2 regions of the Pilosibacter fragilis genome follow, and region 1 is predicted to be linked to the other one. Evidence: riboswitches for the same ligand, from Rfam matches in the RefSeq annotation. Region 1 holds a riboswitch; the other holds the start of a gene.
The links. A riboswitch is a leader RNA that binds a small molecule or an ion and turns the genes downstream of it on or off. The one in region 1 is predicted to bind FMN.
Positions count from the first base shown of each region.

Region 2: it holds a riboswitch for FMN, as region 1 does, so the genes downstream of both, ribD (bifunctional diaminohydroxyphosphoribosylaminopyrimidine deaminase/5-amino-6-(5-phosphoribosylamino)uracil reductase RibD) here and ABCW45_RS06675 (ECF transporter S component) in region 1, are expected to answer to the same signal.

Region 1 covers NZ_JAVYJB010000005.1:197,832-202,374, forward strand. Annotated here, with positions in the region: gene ABCW45_RS06670 (polysaccharide deacetylase family protein) at 1-1,105, shown strand, start outside; FMN riboswitch at 1,165-1,282, shown strand; gene ABCW45_RS06675 (ECF transporter S component) at 1,442-2,080, shown strand; gene ABCW45_RS06680 (creatininase family protein) at 2,280-3,074, shown strand; gene ABCW45_RS06685 (L-threonylcarbamoyladenylate synthase) at 3,406-4,476, shown strand.
Region 2 covers NZ_JAVYJB010000004.1:46,584-51,126, reverse strand. Annotated here, with positions in the region: gene ABCW45_RS04640 (bifunctional 3,4-dihydroxy-2-butanone-4-phosphate synthase/GTP cyclohydrolase II) at 1-970, opposite strand, end outside; gene ribE (riboflavin synthase) at 1,096-1,794, opposite strand; gene ribD (bifunctional diaminohydroxyphosphoribosylaminopyrimidine deaminase/5-amino-6-(5-phosphoribosylamino)uracil reductase RibD) at 1,817-2,926, opposite strand; FMN riboswitch at 3,228-3,342, opposite strand; gene ABCW45_RS04625 (iron-containing alcohol dehydrogenase) at 3,580-4,543, shown strand, end outside.

The sequences.
Region 1 (4,543 bases):
CGCTGCATCGGTGGGAATCACCGGTGATCCGGCATATGCGGCGGATATGGGCGCAGTTTACGGAATTTATGAGCATGGAACCGGTTGGAGTGGGTATCATGGTGACAGCAAAACAGCGCGTGCTGGAACCGGAAGCTATGTGACGGCGATCCGCGCCAGCCTTCAGGGACAACCTGAGGGAATGAGCGGCACGCTTTCTTACCAGGTGAACTTAAGCGGAAGCGGATGGCTTTCCTGGCAGGAAAATATGACTCCGAATGGAAGCACCGAGACAGATATGCCGTTAGAAGCGGTCCGCATGGCATTTACCGGACAGCTTGCGGAGAATTATGATGTTTATTACTCTGTATATCAGAATGGCTCCTGGACAACTCCGGTGAAGAACGGGGAGACTGCGGGAACCGAAGGACAGGGACTCCGTGTGGATGGTCTCTGGGTAACGGTGACGGGAAAAGGTGCGGAGGTACCGGAAGGCCCGAATGGAAAGAGCGTTGACCCGACAAGACCGATGGTTGCCCTGACCTTTGATGACGGTCCGTCGAAGTATACGCCCCGGATCCTGGATTCCCTGGAAGCGAACGGCGGAAGAGCCACATTCTTCATGGTGGGCAACCGAGTTGCGTCCTATGCGTCTACCGTAAAGCGCATGGCGGATCTCGGATGCGAGACAGACAGCCATACCTGGGCACATACATATCTGACAGGAATGTCTGAGGGAGAGATATTACAGAGCTTAAATCAGACACGCGATGCCATTGTGGCAGCAGGCGGAAACGCGCCGAAAGGTGTCCGCCCGCCGGGAGGAAAGATCAATGATGCCAGTAAGGCGGTTCTCGCAAAGGCTGGAATGCCGTCCATCATCTGGTCCGTGGATACCCTGGACTGGAAGACGAGAAACGCGCAGCACACCATCGACACAGTTCTCAGACAGGTGCAGGATGGAGATATCATCCTGATGCATGACCTCTATGAGCAGAGCGTCATTGCGGCAGAGACGCTGATTCCTGAACTCACGAGAAGAGGTTACCAGCTCGTGACAGTCAGCGAGATGGCAGAGCTCCGCGGTGGCATGGCGGCAGGACAGTCTTATGGACATTTCCGCTAAGAATAAAAAATATTGCAGTATGAAGCAAAATGTGATATTCTGTTAACGAACAAATAAATATCGTTCTTCGGGGCGGGGTGCGATTCCCCACCGGCGGTATAGTCCGCGACCTGCGAAAGCAGCTGATTTGGTGAGATTCCAAAACCGACAGTATAGTCTGGATGAGAGAAGAAATTGTATGACAGGAGTAGTTCATTCAAGCCCCGGACTTTTTCAATGGTCCGGGGTCTTTTTATTTACATGGACAGGGAATCATCCCCACGAGTCCGTGTGAGCCGGCAATCCTGCACAGCAATTCCTTGTAACAGAAGAACAACAAGTACAAGGAGGGACATTATGAACCAGAACAAAGTATTAAGTGTCAGAAATCTCGTGCTGATCGCCATGTTCAGCGCACTCGCAGCCGTATTGGAGACGATCCAGGTGGCGGTTCCGTTTGCACCGCCGTTTTACAAGCTGGACTTCGCGGAGCTCCCGGTACTGATCGGCGGCTTTGCCATGGGACCGGCCCAGGCAGCTCTGATCGCGATCGTTAAGAACCTCTTAAAGCTGCTCTTAAACGGAACAAGCACTTACTATGTCGGCGAGCTCGGAAACATCATTGGAAGCTGCATGTTCTCCGTACCGGCTGCCCTGATCTACCGCAGACATAAAACGAAAAAGACCGCTATGGTCGCTCTCGCCGCCGGTGTCATCTGTGCTATCGTCGGCGCTGTATTCGTAAACTGCGCGATCACACTTCCGTTCTACGCAAAAGTTGCTTTCGGCGGAATCGAGAACATCATCGCAATGGGAACAAAGATCAACCCGGCAGTTACAAACCTGTATACATTCGCGATCTTCATGATCGTTCCGTTCAACCTTGTAAAATGCGGACTGAATGCGATCGTAACAGCACTTGTATATAAGCATGTCAGCGTGATCATCCATGCAGGGGTTCACAGAGAAAAGAAAACTGAAAATACGGCGGCATAACACCTGAAATGGGAGATTCCCCCGGGATAGAGACGGCAAAAGCCGTGTCTGCCTCGGGGGACTTACAATTTATGTGAGAAGTGAGCAAAAGCCTGCGCAGGCACAAAAGTGAGCGCTGGCAGGTGGCAGCAGTACTTGACGGATAACGACCGAAATGAGATAGTGAAGCGGCAATGACTTAAGAAACGGAGAAAATAAAATGGTAAGATATTATAATGAACTGACAAGACTGGAAATGGAACAGGTCGACAAGGACGAGACGGTGGTCATGATCCCGGTGGGAGCGTTGGAACAGCACGGAAACCAGTGTCCGCTGGGTACAGACGAGATCATCGCGGAGGGAACGGCGAGACGGATCAAAGAGGCCTTAGACCGGGAGATCCCGGACTATCCGATGCTGATCTTTCCGCTGATCCCGGTGGGACTCAGCACGGAACATGTGAACTTCTGCGGTTCTGTCACCTTAAAGCCGGATACCTTTTATCATGTTCTCTACGACATCTGCAAAGGCCTGGCGCATCACGGATTCAGGAAGATCGCAATCTTGAACTGCCACGGCGGAAACTCCCCGATCATCCAGGTCTTAAGCAGGGAGGTAAGAAGTGAGCTCGGAATCGCCATATTTATCATCAACTGTGGCGCATTCTTCGGAAACCAGGCGGTAAAAGACACTGTGACACCTGGAAATATCTGGGATTTCCACGGCGGTGAGATGGAGACATCCATGGTTCTCGCGGAGCGCCCGGAGACAGTAAAGCTGGAGACCTCCGAGGCGGGAATCCCGAGAAAGTTCATGGGAAACAAGACATTCACCGTATATGGCCCGATCACTCTTGGCTGGGTTTCAGAAGAGTGGGAGACCGAGGACGGAAAGCCCATCGGAATCGGCGGCGATCCAAGCGGGGCGACGGCGGAGAAGGGCAACCAGATCTACGACAGCTTTGTGGAGTCGATCCTTTCAGGGCTGAAAGAGATCAGAAAGTGGAAAGACTAAGGCACTGTTTCAGAAAATAGTGAAAAAGTGCTGAGAAACCGGTGGACAGATCATTATTACAGCAATATTAAGAAGAACAGAAAAATTGAAATGAATGGAAACGATGCCGGAAAAGCCTGTAAATCCGCCGGAAATCTGTTGCAACCATAACTTTCATGTGCTAAACTGAATACGCAATTGAACAAAGTAAGGTGCTGCGGTTTTATGCAGCACCTTTATCATTACGCGGCAGGCCACAGCGATACCGCCGCATGAGCGTAAAAATGGGAAACCGTATAGAAGAAACACAGGTTTTCTGGACATTTGAGTAATAGAATCGAGAGTGCAGAACATGAATACAAAAGTAGTTCGTATCAAAGAGGAAGAGAAGACAAGAGAGACGCTGGAAAAGAATCCAGGGCTTTTAGAGGCGGCTGAGATCTTGAAAAACGGCGGTCTCGTGGCGTTCCCGACGGAGACCGTTTACGGCCTTGGTGCCAACGCGTTGAATGAGGAAGCGGCAAAGAAGATCTACGCGGCAAAAGGACGTCCGTCCGACAACCCGCTGATCGCCCATATTTCCTGTATGGAAGAACTTCCGGCGATCGTGAAGGAGATCCCGGAGGCGGGCCGGAAACTGGCTGAAAAGTACTGGCCGGGTCCGCTGACCATGATCTTCCCGAAAAAGGACATCGTACCTTATGGAACCACCGGCGGTCTTGATACCGTTGCGGTCCGCATGCCGGTGGATCCGGTGGCAAATTGTCTGATCCATCTCGCAGGTGTTCCGATCGCGGCACCGAGTGCCAACACTTCCGGAAGACCGAGCCCGACAAAGGCGGAACATGTCATCGAGGACATGGACGGAAAGATCGAGATGATCATCGACGGCGGCGATGTGGGAATCGGCGTGGAATCCACTATCGTGGATGTATCCGGCGAGATCCCGACACTTCTCCGCCCGGGCGCGATCACCATTGAGATGCTGCGTGAGACGTTGGGCCAGGTGGATATCGATCCAGTGATCTTAGGACCGGTCAGCGGCGATATCAAGCCGAAGGCGCCGGGAATGAAGTACCGCCATTATGCCCCGAAGGCGGACATGACACTGGTAGAAGGCGACATGGACAAGGTCGTTGCCTACATCAATGAGCAGACAAAGAAAGCGGAAGCAGAGGGAAAGAAAGTCGGCATCATCTGCACCGAGGAGAGTCAGGACATGTACCAGGGCGGAAACCTCGAGGTGATCGGAAGCCGGGAACACGAGGAGACGGTGGCCCACAACTTGTTTGCAGTTCTGCGTGATTTCGATGCCAGAAAGGTTGACTGCATTTTCTCCGAGAGCTTTTCCAAAGACCAGCTCGGCCAGGCGATCATGAACCGCCTGTGCAAGGCAGCCGGATATCATATTGTGAACATATAAAATTGCTGGAAGGCCTGCGCTTGCTGCGGTGGCTGCAGTAAAGGCAAAAGTACGATCAATTAAAATG
Region 2 (4,543 bases), on a different contig from region 1:
TGATATTGGCCTCCACCGTGTCAAAGCCCTGCTCCTGAAGCACATACGTCTTCAGTTTGTTGATCAGACCGATGCCGCGGCCTTCCTGGCGCATGTAGAGGATGATGCCACGGCCTTCCGCCTCCACCTGGCGCATCGCGGTCTGGAGCTGTTTTCCGCAGTCACAGCGCATGGAACCGAACACATCTCCGGTCAGGCACTCGGAATGCACGCGGCAGAGCACATCCTCACCGTCCCCGATATCACCCTTCACAAGCGCCACATGGTGCTCGCCGGTAATATCGTTCACATAGCCATAGATCTTAAAGTGTCCGTACTGGGTCGGCATGTCCGCGCAGGCCTCCTGCACCACATGTTTTTCATGGACACGGCAGTAATCCTGCAGTTCCTTGATCGTGATAAATTTCAGTCCGTACTCCTTCGCCAGCTTCCACAGATTCGTGGTCCGCATCATGGTTCCGTCTTCCTCCATGATCTCACAGCACACGCCGCACTCGGAAAGTCCCGCCAGACGCATGAGGTCCACAGTTGCCTCGGTATGGCCGTTTCTCACGAGTACTCCGCCCCGTCTTGCTACAAGCGGGAATACGTGTCCCGGTCTTCTGAGATCCTGGGGCTTTGTCGCCGGGTCCACGCATTTCATCATCGTGTAGGAGCGCTCCGCCGCGGAAATTCCTGTTGTCGTGTCCACATGGTCAATGGAGACCGTGAATGCCGTGCAGTGGTTATCCGTGTTCTCGGATACCATCTGCGGAAGTCCCAGCCGCTCTGCCACTGCCGCGCTCATCGGCGTACAGATCAGTCCCTTTGCGTGACTTGCCATAAAATTGATATTTGCCTGTGTCGCGAACTCTGCCGCGCAGATCATATCTCCCTCATTCTCCCGGTCCTGGTCATCTGTCACGAGAATGATCTTTCCCGCCCGCAGATCTTCGATTGCTTCTTCGATTGTGTTGTATTGCTCGTTCATATTTTCCTGCCTTTCCAGAGCCTTTTATTAAAAGTTTTCTTTCAGCAGGATTCCTACTGCTGAAACTTTAACCGCTTTGATCTCATATTTTCTGGATGTTTCTAAATATCTTCAAAGCATCTGTTTTAAAATCCATATTTCTGAAGGAACTCCATGCTGAGACCGGAATTTCCTTTCGTGCTGTCCCCGGCATCCTTGCCGTCCTCCGCTTTTCCCCGGTATGCACCGGAATTTCTTCCGATATCCACAAATTTCTGAATATATTTCCCCACAATGTCGTTTTCCAGATTGACCGGATCCCCCGCTTTTTTCTTCAAAAGCGTTGTCTCCTCGCCGGTATGTGGGATCACCGACACTGAAAAGTTCCGCTTTGTCACCGCCGCCACCGTGAGGCTGATCCCGTCGATGCAGATTGAACCTTTTTCCACGATCAGATCCAGGATCTTATCCGCACATGCGATCGTGACCCAGACTGCATTCTCTTCCCGTCTCATCGATTCGATCTGACCGGTTCCGTCAATGTGACCGGAAACAATATGACCGCCGAACCGGCCGTCTGCCGCCATGGCCCGCTCCAGATTTACATAACTTCCATCCTGCAGTGCTCCGAGGCTGCTTCTCCTCACTGTCTCCGCCATCACGTCGGCGGAAAACTCGTTATTTTTCATATTCGTGACCGTAAGGCAGACACCATTGACCGCGATGCTGTCACCGATCTTTGTTCCTTCCAGGACTTTTTTCGCTTTTACCGTCAGCGTGCCGGAATTTCCGCGCAGGGAAAGTGCCTTCACCTGTCCGAGTTCTTCTACGATCCCTGTAAACATGCCCTTACTTCCTTTCCCATTTTCAATCTACCGAATATCTGAGCATCAGATCATCCCCGATCGTCTCCATCTGTCTCAACGTCAGCTTCACAGCTTCCGCCGGATGCGCCACACCGATCCCGGAAACCGGAGTCTTCGCACCGGCACCGCCGAAAATCTTCGGAGCGATAAACGCGCAGATCTCGTTTACGATCCCGGCTGACAGCGCCGCGTCATTTAAGGTACCTCCGCCCTCTAAAAGCACGCTGTCGATGCCCTGTTTTCCGAGATATTCCATAAGCTTCCCAAGATCCACACGCCCGTCTGCGTCCGGAACCGACACAGTCTCCACGCCGGCCGCGTGAAGCTGTTCCGCTTTCTTTTCCGCTTCTTTACAGCCTTCCCCGGAATGCTCCCCCGCATACGCTACGATGGTCCGGTACTCCTTTGCCGTCTTCACGATCTGTGAATCCATCGGGATTCGGAGTCCGCTGTCGCAGATGATCCGCACCGGACTCTTCAGCCCGGGGATCCGGACGTTTAACATCGGATCGTCTGCCAGGACCGTGCCGATCCCAGCCATGATCCCCATATACTGGTGGCGCAGCTCCTGCACCTTTTTCCTTGCGCTTTCTCCTGTGATCCACTTGGAGTCGCCGGTCCGCGCAGCGATCTTTCCGTCCGCCGTCATGGCGTATTTCATGACCACATAGGGGGTTTTCTTTGTGATGTAATGAAAGAATACCGGATTTAACGCATCGCATTCCTCCCGCATAAAGTCCTCTTCCACCCGGACTCCCGCTGCTCTTAGGATCGCCGCTCCTTTTCCTGCTACCAGGGGATTCGGATCTCTTGAACCGATCACAACTCTTGCGATCTTCTGCTCGAGGATCGCCTCCGTGCAGGGCGGTGTCTTTCCGTAATGGCAGCACGGCTCCAACGTCACATAGAGTGTCGCGCCCTCCGCACTTTCCGTGAGCGATGCAATGGCGTTTCGCTCCGCGTGAAGTTTTCCGCACCGCTCATGATAACCTTCCCCTATGATCCTTCCATTTTTCACGATCACAGCTCCCACGAGGGGATTCGGGCTCGTCCAGCCAAGTCCCCCCTTTGCAAGCTCAATGGCCCGCAGCATATAATCCCGGTCCGTCATCTTTTTCACTCCTCTTTCCGCAAACCTGCCTTACAGGCGCAATCAGAAAGTTCCATAGGAATTTTCTGTTAAAAAACCTGTAAAGTAGATGCCTACAGGGTTTTCCATATTCGGTCCGTTGTTTCATCCGGAAATATAAATTTCCGTTATTCCCAGCTTTTCCCGGATCCTTTTCATTAAAAAAGCCCTGAAACAGTTTCCTATTCCAGAGCTACTGATCCGATCTTCCGTGATCCGGAATTCCTCGATCCCGTCCTCTTTTTCGAGTACCGGATCACTTCCGCATATCACAAACAAACCTGAAATTCTTCTTTCATCCAGACTATACTGTCGGCCCCGGAATCTCACCGGATCATGCCTCTCGGCTCGCGGGCTTTACCGCCGGTAGGGACTTGCACCCTGCCCTGAAGACTTATTATTGAATTGTCCTATCGCTGACCGTCATATTCATCAGCGGTTGTTTACAATATACTCCTGTATTTTAAATTTGTAAAGTGTTTTTAACAGGAATTTTTGTCATCCGGGCTTATCTAAAATTTATGTAAAATCGATGCAGGGGATCCTTTTGCTCAAAATCCTTGCAATGTGCTTGATTTTCCAGTATACTTGATATATTAAGCACTGCTATTTTCACAGCATAAGGAGGAAATTCCATGTTCAACTTTAATTTCTATACCCCGACCCGTGTCGTATTCGGAAAAGAAACCGAATACCGGATCGGAAAGCTTGTAAAAAATGTAAACTGTAAAAAAGTCCTGCTCCACTACGGAGGCGGCAGCGTGATCCGCTCCGGTCTTCTCGGACGCATTAAAGAGTCTTTGGACGCGTCCGGAGTCAGCTATGTGGAACTTGGCGGTGTTGTCCCAAACCCACGTCTTTCCTTAGTCCGCGAGGGAATCGAGCTCTGCAGAAAGGAGGGCGTTGATTTTCTTCTGGCGGTAGGCGGCGGAAGTGTCATCGACTCCGCAAAAGCCATCGGTTACGGTCTCGCGAACGACGGTGACGTCTGGGATTTCTATGAACACGCCCGTCAGGCATCCGCATGCCTTCCGATCGGCGTTGTTCTGACCATCGCTGCTTCCGGAAGTGAGATGAGCAACAGCTCTGTTATCACAAACGATGAAACACTGGAAAAACGCGGCTACAACAATGATATCTCCCGCCCTGTATTCGCTGTCATGAACCCGGAGATCACAATGACTCTCCCGCCATACCAGACAGCCTGCGGCTGCACCGATATTCTGATGCATACCATGGAGCGCTATTTCACAAACGGCGGAAATATGGAAATCACCGATGCCATTGCGGAAGGTCTTATGCGCACCGTGATCACGAACGCGAAGATCCTTGTGGACGATCCAGACAACTATGACGCGAGAGCCGAGGTGATGTGGTCCGGAAGTCTCTCCCACAACGGCCTCACCGGCTGCGGAAACGACGGCGGAGACTTCGCCTCCCACCTCTTAGAGCATGAGATCGGCGGAATGTTCGACGTTGCCCACGGTGCGGGCCTTGCGGCGATCTGGGGCAGCTGGGCGAGATATGTGATCGATAACTGCACTCCGCGTTTTGCGAAATTCGCAGTGAATGTCATGGGTGTTGAACCTGGAAAAGATG